3 regions of the Streptomyces sp. NPDC040622 genome follow, and region 2 is predicted to be linked to each of the others. Evidence: riboswitches for the same ligand, from Rfam matches in the RefSeq annotation. Region 2 holds a riboswitch; each other region holds the start of a gene.
The links. A riboswitch is a leader RNA that binds a small molecule or an ion and turns the genes downstream of it on or off. The one in region 2 is predicted to bind cobalamin.
Positions count from the first base shown of each region.

Region 1: linked by a shared signal. The riboswitch ahead of ACZ592_RS23265 (ribonucleoside triphosphate reductase) and the one ahead of ACZ592_RS08190 (ribonucleoside-diphosphate reductase subunit alpha) in region 2 are both predicted to bind cobalamin.
Region 3: linked by a shared signal. The riboswitch ahead of ACZ592_RS26270 (ABC transporter substrate-binding protein) and the one ahead of ACZ592_RS08190 (ribonucleoside-diphosphate reductase subunit alpha) in region 2 are both predicted to bind cobalamin.

Region 1 covers NZ_JBVIXD010000008.1:11,561-16,090, forward strand. Annotated here, with positions in the region: gene ACZ592_RS23265 (ribonucleoside triphosphate reductase) at 1-1,544, opposite strand, end outside; cobalamin riboswitch at 1,596-1,743, opposite strand; gene ACZ592_RS23270 (glutaminase) at 1,897-2,814, opposite strand; gene ACZ592_RS23275 (alpha/beta fold hydrolase) at 3,308-4,177, shown strand; gene ACZ592_RS23280 (M13 family metallopeptidase) at 4,199-4,530, opposite strand, start outside.
Region 2 covers NZ_JBVIXD010000002.1:831,897-836,426, forward strand. Annotated here, with positions in the region: gene ACZ592_RS08190 (ribonucleoside-diphosphate reductase subunit alpha) at 1-2,001, opposite strand, end outside; cobalamin riboswitch at 2,133-2,255, opposite strand; gene ACZ592_RS08195 (GNAT family N-acetyltransferase) at 2,330-2,836, opposite strand; gene mctP (monocarboxylate uptake permease MctP) at 2,951-4,510, opposite strand.
Region 3 covers NZ_JBVIXD010000009.1:145,909-150,438, reverse strand. Annotated here, with positions in the region: gene ACZ592_RS26275 (FecCD family ABC transporter permease) at 1-942, opposite strand, end outside; gene ACZ592_RS26270 (ABC transporter substrate-binding protein) at 1,035-2,006, opposite strand; cobalamin riboswitch at 2,051-2,209, opposite strand; gene ACZ592_RS26265 (M67 family metallopeptidase) at 2,213-2,635, opposite strand; gene ACZ592_RS26260 (amino acid permease) at 2,729-4,252, opposite strand.

The DNA.
Region 1 (4,530 bases), on a different contig from region 2:
ACGAGAGTGCGGCAGGCCTCGGCATCGGAGAGCCGCTCGGACATGTACAGATGCAGGACGGTACCGCCGGTGTACTGGGTCTGCAGTTCGTCCTGCATCTCCAGGGCCTCGAAGGGATCGTCGGTCCATCCGACCGGCAGCTGCGAGGAGTTGGTGTAGTACGGATTGCTGTCCGTACCGGCCTGGAGGATCCCCGGGAAGCGGCGCCGGTCCTCCTTGGCGAACCGGTAGGTGGTTCCCTCCGCCGGGGTGGCCTCCATGTTGTAAAGGTGACCCGTCCGCTCCTGGAACTCCACCATCCGCGTCCGTACGTGGGTGAGCAGGCGCAGCGCGAGGGCGTGTCCCTCGGACGAGGTGATGTCATGGGCGTCGTGCGTGAAGTTGCGGATCATCTCGTTGATCCCGTTCACGCCGATGGTGGAGAAGTGGTTGCGCAGGGTGCCGAGGTAGCGCTTGGTGTACGGATAGAGGCCGCCGTCGATCAGGGCCTGGACAGTGACCCGTTTGATCTCCAGGCTGTCCCGGGCGAGCCCGAGCAGCCGGTCGAGAGCGCCGAAGAGTCCCGCCTCGTCCCCGGCGTGCAGATGGCCGAGCCGGGCGCAGTTGAGGGTGACCACCCCGAGGGAACCGGTCTCGGCGCTGCCGAACAGACCGTTGCCGCGTTTGAGCAGTTCCGTGAGGTCCAGCTGGAGGCGGCAGCACATCGAGCGGATCTGGTGCGGTGACAGGTCGGAGTTGACGAAGTTCTGGAAGTACGGCAGCCCGTACTTCGCGGTCATCACGAAAAGCCGCTCGGCGTTCTCGCTCTCCCAGGGGAAGTCCGCGGTGATGTTGTAGGTCGGGATGGGGAAGGTGAAGACCCGCCCGGTCGCGTCGCCGGCCGTCATCACCTCGATGTACGCCCGGTTGATCAGGTCCATCTCCGCCTGGAGCTCCCCGTACGCGAAGTCCGTCTCGCGGCCTCCGATGACCGGTATCTCCTCGCGCAGGTCGGGCGGGCACGTCCAGTCGAAGGTGAGGTTGGTGAAGGGCGTCTGGGTGCCCCAGCGGGACGGCACGTTGAGGTTGTGCACCAACTCCTGCACGCCCTGGCGGACTTCGGCGTACGTCAGGGAGTCCTTGCGCACGAAGGGGGCCATGTAGGTGTCGAAGGAGCTGAACGCCTGGGCGCCCGCCCACTCGTTCTGCAGCGTGCCGAGGAAGTTCACGATCTGGCCGACGGCGGAGGAGAAGTGCCGGGGCGGGGCGGAGTCGATCTGGCCGGGGACACCGTTGAACCCTTCGGTGAGCAGCGTGCGCAGCGACCAGCCCGCGCAGTAGCCGGACAGCATGTCCAGGTCGTGGATGTGCAGGTCGCCCTCGCGGTGGGCCAGGCCGACGGCCTCGGGGTAGACCTGGTCCAGCCAGTAGTTGGCGACGATCTTCCCCGCCGCGTTGAGGATCAGTCCGCCCAGTGAATAACCCTGGTTCGCGTTGGCGTTGACCCGCCAGTCGCTGCGGTCCAGATACTCGGTCACCGAGTCCACGGCGTCGATCTGCGTCACGTCGGCCCTCCCACGAGGCAGTACGGAGATGAGTCCTCACCGCACGAGAGGCACGGGAGGCGGACGCCGGCAGGTATCGGGCTCGGGCCGCTGTGCGACCACTCACCGTTGCGGGGCAGCCCCGGATTCGCACCGGGTTCCCTGTTGCCTCGGCGAACGCTCGTGAGCGCCCCGCCGAACCGACAGAAAAAACACTACATCTGGTGCCATCGCGACATGCCCGGCACAACGGGGTCGATGACGTTCGACCTGGAGAGGGGGACTTTGGGCCCGGCGGCCGCGCACGACTCGGCCGCCGGAGGCGTCGCCGTCAGAACTCGGAAGCCAGAAGCCAGAAGCGAGAAGAGGGCAGTCAGAAGATGGAGAGACCCGTGAGCGTCGTGAAGCGGTCCAGTGCCGCCACACCGGCCACCGAGTTGCCGCGCTCGTCGAGGCCCGGGCTCCACACGCACACCGTGCACCGGCCGGGCACGACCGCGATGATGCCGCCGCCCACCCCGCTCTTGCCGGGCAGCCCCACCCGATGGGCGAAGTCGCCGGCCGCGTCGTAGGTGCCGCACGTCAGCATCACCGCGTTGACCTGCTTGGCGCGGCTGCGGGTCAGGAGCGTGGAGCCGTCGGCCCTTATCCCGTGGCGGGCCAGGAACCCGGCGGCCAGCGCCAGGTCGCCGCAGGACGCCGCGACGGCGCACTGGCGGATGTACTGGTCGAGGAGGTCGGGGACCGGGTTGGAGATGTTGCCGTACGACGCCATGAAGTGCGCCAGCGCGGCGTTCCTGTCGCCGTGGGCGGCCTCCGAGGCGGCGACCTCGTCGTCGAAGGTCAGGTCCGGGTTGCCGGACTCGGCGCGCAGGAAGGCGCGCAGGGCGCCGGAGGCGTCGCCGGTCAGGGTGTGGAGGCGGTCGGTGACGACGAGCGCGCCCGCGTTGATGAACGGATTGCGGGGGATACCGTTCTCGTACTCCAGCTGGACCAGGGAGTTGAAGGGGTTCCCGGACGGCTCGCGCCCCACGTGCTCCCACAGGGCGTCGTCCTCCAGGGACAGCGCCAGGGCGAGCGTGAACACCTTGGTGATGGACTGGGTGGAGAAGGGGTGCTGCCAGTCCCCCACGCCGTACACCGTCCCGTCGAGCTCCGCGACGGCCATGGCGAAGCGGTTCGGGTCCGCCGAGGCGAGGGCCGGGATGTAGTCGGCGGGGCGGCCCCGGCCCGGGGCTGCGTCGATTTCGGCGGCGATGCGGTCCAGGACCGGCTGGAAGGAGGCGGACACGCTGACTCACTTTGGCTTCGTACGGTGATGCTTGCGCCACACCCTAACGCCGGCCCCGGCCCCGTGATCGCCAGGCCCGCGCCCGCGTCGCGCCCCACCGTCCGCGCCCCGCGGGCACACCCGGGGCGACTCGGTGGTGGCCGGCCACACCTCGCTGCCCGCTCCCCCCTACGCGCACGGTTCCGACCGCGGAGCGACCGACCCGGTGATCCTCTCCGCGCGGGACTTCACCGGCCGCCCGACCGCCCGACCGCCCGGCGGCCCGCGTCCACCCGACCGGCAGGGTTCCGCCGGGTTTCCACGGGAGTGGGGTGCGGACCAGCAGGGAGCCCCGGCCCATGCGTGCTGAGTCGAGTCCGCCGGCGGTCCTCGCCCACCCGGACGACGAGTCCCTGTCGGCCGGCGCCCAGCGGGCACTCACCGCCTGACCAGGCGCGATTCCGCGTGCGTAACCCGGTTGTGCCGGGCCGGCGCCGGTGACAGGGTCTCGGCCATGCCTACCTTCTCCGCGCCCGACAAAACCGAGCTCGCCTACCACGTGTACACGGACACCGGAGGGGGCGGCGGGGAGTCCTTCGGGCTCCCGCCCGTGATCTGTCTGCCGGGCGGCCCGATGCAGGCGTCCGCGTACCTCGGTGACCTCGGCGGTCTCGCGGCGCACCGCCCGCTGGTCATGCTGGATCTCCGCGGCACCGGCGACTCCGCGGTACCTGAGGACACCGCCTCCTACCGGTGCGACCGCCTCGTGGACGACGTCGAGGCGCTGCGCGAGCATCTGGGTCTTCGGACCGTGGATCTGCTGGCGCACTCCGCCGGTGCGAACCTCGCGGTGCTGTACGCGGCCCGCCACCCGGAGCGCGTCGGCAGGCTCGCGCTGATCACACCGAGCGTCATGGCCGTCGGCATCCCCGTGACCGGGGACGTCCGGCGCGAGACGGCGCTCCTGCGCCGGGACGAACCGTGGTTCCCCGCGGCGTTCGCGGCCCTGGAGGCCCTCGTGGCCGGACAGGTGACCGCCGAGGCCTTCGCCGCCATCGCTCCCTTCGCGTACGGCCGCTGGGACGCGGCGGCCCGGGCCCACCACGCCGCCGAGGACGGGCAGCGCAACGACGAGGCCGCCGCCGCGTTCGGGGCCGAGGGCGCCTACGATCCCGCGGCCACCCGTGCCGCGCTCGCCCGGTTCGGCTCCCCGGTCCTGGTGCTGGCCGGGGAGGCCGACCTCAACTCGCCGCCGCCCGCGATGGCCGAGCTCGCCGGCCTGTTCCCGTACGCCGAGCTCGTCGTGCGGCCCGGCGCCGCCCACTTTCCCTTCCTGGACGATCCGGAGGGGTTCGTGGCGGCCACGGCGGCGTTCCTGGCCTGACCGGCCGGCGCCCCGCGCGCGTCACCAGATCCGTACGCGTTCCGCCCGGTCGAGCCAGAGACCGTCGCCCTCGACCGTGCCGAACGCCTCGTGGAACTCGTCGAGGTTGCGGACGATGTTGGCGCGGAACTCCGGCGGCGAGTGCGGGTCGATCGTGAGGTACTGCTGCTCCTGCTCCTTGCGGCGCTTGGTGCGCCAGCAGTACGCCCAGTTCATGAAGAGCCGCTGGGAGCCGGTCATGCCGTCGCTCTCGGGCATCGGCTCCCCGTCGAGCGCGATGAGGTACGCGGTGTGCCCGATGGTCAGGCCGCCGAGATCGCCGATGTTCTCGCCGACCGTGAGGGAGCCGTTGA
Region 2 (4,530 bases):
GTAGCCGTTGACCTGGAGGAACTCGCCGGACAGCGTCTCGCGCTTGAAGAGGTTGGAGACCTGCGGCTCGATGCACTCGTAGACGCCCGCGATGGACGCGATGGTCGCGGTCGGTGCGATGGCGAGCAGCAGCGAGTTGCGCATGCCGGTCGTGGCGATACGTTCCCGCAGCGCCGCCCAGCGCTCCGGCCAGGTCAGCTCGGCGTCGTAGTGGTCGGGGTGCAGCACGCCGCGCGCGGTGCGGGTCTTCTCCCAGGCCGGGAGCGGGCCGACGGGGGTCCCTTCCGCACCGGAGCCTGCCGAAGGCGCTTGGGGGCGCTCGGCGAGGTCGGCGGACGCCTCGTAGGAGGCGAGCATGATCCGCTCCGCGATGCGGGTCGAGAGGGCGCGCGCCTCGGGGGAGTCGAACGGCAGCTTCAGCTGGAAGAAGACGTCCTGCAGCCCCATCGCGCCGAGGCCCACCGGGCGCCACTTGGCGTTGGAGCGCCCGGCCTGCTCGGTCGGGTAGAAGTTGATGTCGACGACCCGGTCGAGGAAGGTGACGGCCGTGCGGACGGTCGCATCCAGCCGCTCCCAGTCGATGTCGCGGGTGGCCTGGTCGACGAACGCGCCGAGGTTCACCGAGCCGAGGTTGCAGACGGCCGTCTCCCCGTCGTCCGTCACCTCCAGGATCTCGGTGCAGAGGTTGGACGAGTGCACGGTGTGACCGGGCTCGGCCGTCTGGTTGGCGGTGCGGTTGGCGGCATCCTTGAAGGTCAGCCAGCCGTTGCCGGTCTGCGCGAGGGTGCGCATCATGCGGCCGTACAGCTCACGGGCCGGCATGGTCTTCTTGGCGAGCCCGGCCGCCTCGGCCTTGCGGTAGGCGGCGTCGAACTCATCACCCCACAGGTCGACGAAGTCGGGCACGTCGGACGGCGAGAACAGCGACCACTGCTGGTCGGCGGCGACCCGGCGCATGAACTCGTCGGGGATCCAGTGCGCGAGGTTCAGGTTGTGCGTGCGGCGCGCGTCCTCACCGGTGTTGTCGCGCAGCTCCAGGAACTCCTCGATGTCGGAGTGCCAGGTCTCCAGGTAGACCGCGGCGGCGCCCTTGCGCCGTCCGCCCTGGTTCACGGCGGCCACCGAGGCGTCCAGCGTCTTGAGGAACGGCACGATGCCGTTGGAGTGCCCGTTCGTGCCGCGGATCAGCGAGCCCCGGGAACGGATGCGGGAGTAGGAGAGGCCGATGCCGCCCGCGTGCTTCGAGAGCCGCGCGACCTGGTGGTAGCGGTCGTAGATGGAGTCGAGCTCGTCCAGCGGGGAGTCGAGGAGGTAGCAGGACGACATCTGCGGGTGGCGGGTGCCGGAGTTGAAGAGCGTCGGCGAGGACGGCAGGTAGTCCAGGCGGCTCATCAGGCCGTACAGCGCGGCGACTTCGTCCAGGGCGCGGGTGCTGCCGTCCTCCGCGAGGCCGCTCGCCACGCGCAGCATGAAGTGCTGCGGGGTCTCGATGACGTGCCGGGTGATCGGGTGGCGCAGCAGGTAGCGGCTGTACAGCGTGCGCAGGCCGAAGTAGCCGAAGCGGAAGTCGGCGCCGTCCGCGAGCGCGCCGTCCACCAGCGCGTCGAGCCGGGCCGCGTGGGCGGTCACGAAGTCGGCGGTGCGGTCGGCGATCAGGCCCTCGCGGTGGCCGACGGCGACCGACTCGGTGAAGGAGCGCACGCCCTGCGAGGCGGCCTCGGCGGCGATGGAGAGGCTGAGCAGCCGGGCGGCGAGCTTGGAGTACGCCGGGTCCTCGGAGATGAGCCCCGCGGCCGCCTCGGTCGCCAGCTCCCGCAGCTCGGCCTCGTCGGCCCTGGCCGAACGGCCGCGCAGCGCGGCGGCCGCGACCCGGCCGGGGTCGGCGTCGGGGAGGTCGGCGGTGAGGTCGGTCAGGGTGCGCAGCAGCGCGGTCCCTGGCCCGTCGGTACCCTCGGCGGTCGGCGACAGCGCTGACGCAGGTTCGGCAGGCGCGATGGTCACGTGGAGCTCTCCCTCGCTCGGCTCTGGGCCAGGGGAGGGGATCGGCACACACGGGCGCACCCGGACAGGGCGGCGTACCGCGTCCACCGGCCCATTCCACGAGGCCCGGACGGTCGGCACCCGGGCCGGACGGCACGGGTGCGCTGCCGGCAGGTCTTCGGACTTCGCGTACGACAAATGCGTACACGTGCACCGTTGCGGGACAGTTCCGGACTTGCACCGGATTCCCCTGCGGCGACAGCGAGCACGAGCATACATCTTGTGCCGGGTTTCTGAAGCAGGCCCACATCTTGTGTCGGCCTGGAGGGGGCGGGGCGGGAGGCGGGCCCTAGAATGTCAACGCGTAGGTGAGCAGCGGCAGGTCGGGCAACGGGTACCAGTCGCGCTCCGGAGTCCGCACGAAGCCCAGGCGTTCGTACAACCGGTGGGCCGTCCGCATCGAGGGCGACGAGGACAGCACCAGCCGCTCCCGGCCCGCCTCCCTGGACCGCTGGACGCAGCCGCGCACCAGGAGCTCGCCGACGCCCCGGCCGCGCGCCGCGTGCCCCACCGCCAGCATGCGGATCTCCGACTCGCCCTCGCGCGCGATGTCGGCCATGGGCCCGCTGGACGGCACGAAGGTCACGCCGCCGAGCAGCGTGCCGGGGTCCGCGCCGTCCGCCACGGCCACCAGGATCTCGGCGTGCGCCGCGCGCCCCGCCACGTCCCGCAGCACGGGCAGGTAGTGGTCCTCCGCCCCGAAGTCGAGGTGTCCGTCGTCGAGATAGGCCTGCGCGGTGAGGTCGCCGAGCGCCGCGTACTCCGCGGGCCGCGCCCGCCTGATCGTGATGTCCATGCCGCGCAGTGTGCAATACGGGCGCGACGAGGGCCGCCGGATTTCTCCGGCGGCCCTCGTCGTGTGCGGGGAAGGCGGATCACGCGGTCGCGGATCGCCCGGCGGGGGAGCGGGTCAGTGCCCGGCGCCCGCCGTCGCCTTCGGCAGTTCCTCGATGACGCCGGGGTCGCCCGCGTCGGCCGTGTAGTCCTCCGGGGACGTCTCGTCGATGCCCTCGGGAGCCTTCAGGGCCTTCAGGACGAAGGTGAGGACCACGGTGACGACGACGTTCAGGACGAACGCGGTGAGGCCGATGTAGCCGATCTCGCCGATGCCCGGGATGGTGTCGGAGGAGCCGCCGAAGTGCTTCTGCGTCGGCGAGGCCACGCCGTACGCGGCCAGCGTGCCGTAGACCATGCCGACCGCCCAGCCTGCGAGCAGCGCCCAGCGGTGGAACCACCGGGTGAACAGGCCGCCGACGAGCGCGGGCATCGTCTGCAGGATCCAGATGCCGCCCAGCAGCTGGAAGTTGATCGCGACCGTCTTGTCCATGGTCAGGACGAAGGCGAGCGCGCCGACCTTCACCAGGAGCGAGACCAGCTTGGAGATCTTGGTCTCCTGCTCGGGTGTGGCGTCCGGCTTGATGAAGTCCTTGTAGATGTTCCTGGTGAAGAGATTCGCGGCCGCGATCGACATGATCGCCGCGGGCACGAGCGCGCCGATGCCGATGGCGGCGAAGGCGACGCCGGTGAACCAGTCGGGGAACATGTTCTCGAACAGCTGCGGGATCGCCAGCTGCCCGTTCTCCACCTTGACCCCGGCCGCGATCGCCATGAAGCCGAGCAGTGCGAGCAGGCCCAGCATCAGCGAGTACAGCGGCAGGATGGTGGTGTTGCGGCGGATCACGTTGCGGCTCTTGGAGGAGAGCGTCGCGGTGATGGAGTGCGGGTACATGAAGAGGGCGAGCGCGGAGCCGAGCGCGAGCGTGGCGTAGGTCCACTGCCCCGCATGGCCCGGCGCGAGGCCCGCCACGGGCTTGCCCGCGGCCTCGTTCGCCGCGGAGAACTTGTCGTTCGCCGCCTGGAAGATCTCGTCGAAACCGCCGAGCTTGATCGGGATGTAGATGATCGCGACGGCGATGACGAGGTAGATCAGGCCGTCCTTCACGAACGCGATCAGTGCGGGCGCGCGCAGACCCGAGGAGTACGTGTACGCGGCGAGCACCGCGAACGCGATCAGCAGCGGCAGGTCCTTGACGAACCAGTTGGTGTCGGGGCCGCCGCCGATGCCCATGACGTCGAGGACGGCCTGGATGCCGACCAGCTGGAGCGCGATGTAGGGCATCGTGGCGAGGATGCCGGTGACCGCGACCGCCAGGGAGAGCCCCTTGGAGCCGAAGCGCCCGCGCACGAAGTCCGATGTGGTCACGTAGCCGTGCTTGTGCGAGACCGACCAGAGGCGGGGCAGGAAGGTGAAGATCAGCGGGTAGACCAGGATCGTGTACGGCACCGCGAAGAAGCCGGCCGCGCCCGCCGCGTAGATCGCCGCCGGGACGGCCACGAAGGTGTACGCGGTGTAGAGGTCGCCGCCGAGCAGGAACCAGGTGACCCAGGTGCCGAACGAGCGGCCGCCCAGGCCCCATTCGTCGAGGCTGTCGTTCTCGGCCTTGCGCCAGCGGGCCGCGAGGAAGCCCATGACGGTGACCGCGAGGAAGA
Region 3 (4,530 bases), on a different contig from region 2:
CACGCCGACGGGGATGTCCTGCGGGGCGGCGACCGTGCGGGCGGCGAGGTCGGCGGCGACCAGGAACACCGCACCCATCAGCGCCACGACCGGCAGCAGCGCGCGGTGGGCCGCGCCGACCAGCATGCGGGCGGCGTGCGGCACCATCAGGCCGACGAAGCCGATGGCGCCGCTGTAGGCGACCAGGACGCCGGTCAGGAGCGAGGCGAGGACGAAGACGGTGACGCGGAAGCGTGCGGTGTCCAGGCCGAGGACGGTGGCACCCTCCTCCCCCGCGAGCAGCAGGTCCAGGGGGCGGGCCAGGGCCATCAGGAGGGCGGTGCCGAGGACGAGGGCGGCGCAGGGCAGGGCGAGCATGTCCCAGCGGGCGCTGCCGAGGCCCCCGAGCGTCCAGTACAGGACTTCCTTGAGGTGGTCCGCGCTGTCGGCGGTGACCAGGATGAGGCTGGTCAGCGCGGTCAGGATGTACGAGACGGCGACGCCCGCGAGGATCAGGCGCCCGGTGGCGAAGCTGCCGCCACCTCCCCTGGCGAGGGCGTAGACGAGGACCAGGGAGACCAGGGCGCCCGCGAAGGAGGCGGCCGGGATCGTGACGGCGCTCGACAGGGCCGCGCCGAGACCGAAGACGCCGCCGAGCACGATCGCGCAGACCGCGCCGACGGAGGCGCCCGAGGAGACGCCGAGCAGGAACGGGTCGGCGAGGGGGTTGCGGACCAGCGCCTGCAGGACGGTGCCGATGACGGCGAGTCCGGCGCCGACGGTGGCTCCGAGGATGACCCTCGGGAGCCGCACGTCCAGGACGATGGTGCGGAACGGGGAGGGCTCCGCTCTCCCCGACAGGATCTGGAGGACGTCTCCCGGCGGGATGCGGACGGAGCCGAGCGCGAGGCCGGCGACGATCGCTCCCGCGAGGGCGACCGTGAGGACCGTCAGGACGGTCAGCGTGCGTCCCCGTGCGCCCGGTCGATCGCCCTTCGGGCCCGTCCTCGGTCGCCGGACGGGCCTGACACCTCCGCCCCCGGACTCGACAGCCCTCACAGCTGCGCCGCCAGCTTCCTCACCGCCTCCGGTGCTCGTACGCCGGTGACCACGTCCGAAAGACGCAGGACCGCGAAGCTCTTGTTCTTGACGGCGGGGACGTCCTGGAGGGCCGGGTCGTCCAGGAGGCGCTTCTTCTTCTGGTCGACCGTGGTGGCGCCGTAGTCGAGGATCAGGATGGTCTCGGGCTTGCGTTCGACGACCTTCTCCCAGGACGCGTCGCTGAAGGACTTGTCCACGTCGCCGAAGACGTTGCGGCCGCCCGCCCGCTCGATGATGTCGTTGCCGATGCCCCGGCCGCCCGCCGTGAACGCGGTCTTGTCGCCGCTGTCGTAGACGAAGACGGACGGCCGCTTCTTGCCCCGGGACTTCTCGGCGGTGGCGGCCAGTTCGCGCCGGGCGCCCTTCACCCACGCAGCGGCGCGGTCCCGCACCCCGAAGGTGGCGCCGACCTCGCGGACCTCGCGGTAGACGTCGTCCATGGAGACGGGGCGCTCGGCGCAGCCCTCGACGTTGAGGCGGCTCTCGATGCCGGACTTGGCGAGCGCCGAGCGGCTGCGGCCGTCACCGGCGAGGAAGGCACTCGCGTAGCCGCCGTACACGAAGTCGGGGTTGGCGGAGAGCAGCTTCTCGTAGGAGGGGTACTCCTCGGCGATCACGGGGAGGGACTTGTACGCCTTCTCGTACCGCGGAAGCACCTGGTCGTCGAGGTAGGCGGTCCCTGCGATGCGGTCCTTGAGGCCGAGCTCCAGCATCACTTCGGTGGCGTGCTGGTTCATGGTGACGGCGCGCTTCGGGGGTGCGTCGTACGTCGTCCGGACACCGCAGTTGGTGACGGTGTACGGGAATCCGGCGGCCTGGGCCGCGGACCCGGTGCCGGCGTCGGAGTCCGAGGAGGAGCACGCGGCGAGCGGGACGAGCAGGGCGGTCGCGGCGAGCGCGCGTATGCCGGTGTGGCGGCGGGACATGGCTGAGCTGCCTCCTCCAGGGGATTTCCGCGTCCCCTGCGTTGCGTGGAGGAAGGCGGCAGGTCAGTTCCTGACTCCCCCGCCCCGGATCGGGGTCTCCCCTGCCCGAGCGGAGTCGGGAGCTCGGGGAAGGGCGGGGTCACAGTGGCGGGACCGTGCCGGGTTCGCACCGGCTTCCTGGCTCCCGCCGCCTTCTGGGTCGTGGCTCAGTATGCCTGGACGACCTGCACGTCTTCCTCCGTGACCGTCCCGTCCACGATCCGGTACGAGCGGAACTGGAAGGGGCCCGCGTCGTCGGTGTCCGCCGTGGAGACCAGGACGTAGTGCGCGCCGGGCTCGTTGGCGTACGTGATGTCGGTGCGCGAGGGGTAGGCCTCGGTCGCCGTGTGCGAGTGGTAGACGATCACCGGCTCCTCGTCGCGGTCGTCCATCTCGCGGTAGAGCTTGAGCAGGTCACCCGAGTCGAACTCGTAGAACGTGGGCGAACGCGCGGCGTTCAGCATCGGGATGAACCGCTCGGGGCGGCCGGTGCCCTCGGGGCCCGCGACCACGCCGCAGGCCTCGTCGGGGTGGTCCTGGCGCGCGTGCGCGACGATCTGGTCGTGGAGGGCCTGGGTGATGGTCAGCATGGCAGCCAGGATAAGCAGAGGGGCCCGCGCGTACCGAAGTGTGGTACGCGCGGGCCCGCATGCTGGACGGGGCGGCTCCGGGGAGCGCCGTCGTCAGTCCTTGTCGATGCTGTCAGCGCTGTCGGTGCTGTCGGTGCCGTCGGCGCTGCCGGTGCTGCCGGCGCTCACCTTGCGCTTGCTGAAGGCCGCGGCCTGCGGGTTGCGGCTCTTGAGGACCAGGTAGGAGACCGTGAGGATCGCGGCCCAGACCGGGGCGGCGTACAGCGAGATCCGCGCGTCCTTGTCGACGCCCATCATCACGATGACCATGCCGATGAAGGCGAGCGCGAACCAGCTGGTGTACGGGGCGCCCGGGGCGCGGAAGGTGGACTGGGGCAGCTCGCCCCGGTCGGCCTTGCGGCGGTAGCGGATCTGGCAGCACAGGATCATGATCCAGGCCCACATGCCGGAGATGGTCGCGAAGGAGACGACGTAGTTGAACGCCTCGCCGGGCCACTGGTAGTTGATCCAGACGCCGACCAGCATGAACGCGGCGGAGACCGTGGTGCCGATCAGCGGCAGGCCGTTCTTCGTGAGCTTGGTGAAGAGCTTCGGGCCCTGGCCGTTCATCGCGAGGTCGCGCAGCATGCGGCCGGTGGAGTACATGCCGGAGTTGCAGGAGGAGAGCGCGGCGGTCAGGACGACGAAGTTGACGATCGCGGCGCCGACGCCGAGGCCCATCTTGTCGAAGGCGGCGACGAACGGCGAGACGCCCGGCACGAACTCCGTCCACGGGACGACCGAGAGGATCATGATGAGCGCGCCGACGTAGAAGACGGCGATGCGCCACGGCACGGTGTTGATGGCCTTGGGCAGGACGGTCTTCGGGTCCTTGGACTCGCCCGCGGTGACGCCGACGAGCTCGACGGCGAGGAAGGCGAACATCACGATCTGCAGGGTCATCAGCGTGGAGCCGATGCCGTTCGGGAAGAAGCCGCCCTGGTCCCACAGGTGGGTGACGGACGCGGTGTCGCCGGCGTCGGAGAAGCCGACGGTGAGGATGCCGACGCAGATCAGGATCATGCCGATGATGGCGGTGACCTTGACCATCGAGAACCAGAACTCCAGCTCGCCGAAGAGCTTCACGGAGATGAGGTTCGCGCCGTACAGGATGACGGTGAAGACCAGCGCGTAGGCCCATTGCGGGAATGAGTCGTGTGTCCAGTACTGCATGTACTGGGCGGCCGCGGTGACTTCGGTGATGCCGGTGACGACCCAGAAGAGCCAGTACGTCCAGCCGGTGACGAATCCGAAGAACGGGCCCATGAACTCGCGTGCGTACTCCGAGAAGGAGCCGGACACGGGGCGGTACATGAGGAGCTCGCCGAGGGCCCGCATGATGAAGAAGATGACGAGGCCCGCGATGGCGTACGCCAGGATGAGGCTCGGTCCGGCCTTGTGGATGGCCTTGCCCGCGCCGAGGAACAGGCCGGTGCCGATGGCACCGCCGATCGCGATCATCTGGATCTGCCGGGCTCCGAGCCCGCGCTGGTACCCCTCGCCCTCGCCGGACGAGTCCTGCACGACCCCATTGCCGCCGTGGTCGTCGTGGTGCTCTTCGACCTGCACTGAGGTCATGGTGACGCCTTTCTCCATGCTGATCCGCGCCCGCACATCTGCGTTGTGGCTGCGGATCAGGTCCTGATCCCCCCGGATATGGATGGAGTGCTACCGACGGTCTGCCGGCCCGAGCGCCCCCGGCGACATGGGTGGCGTCGCCGAGCGGTCGTGAAGATTTATCACGGCGGCAACAGTGAGGGAATGAGCCACCTGTGGCGCAGGCCACAGGTAGAAGCGGACAAAGCGCCCTTGACATCGCAAAGGCGGTCATTGAAGTGACGCGATCGTTATCCGGA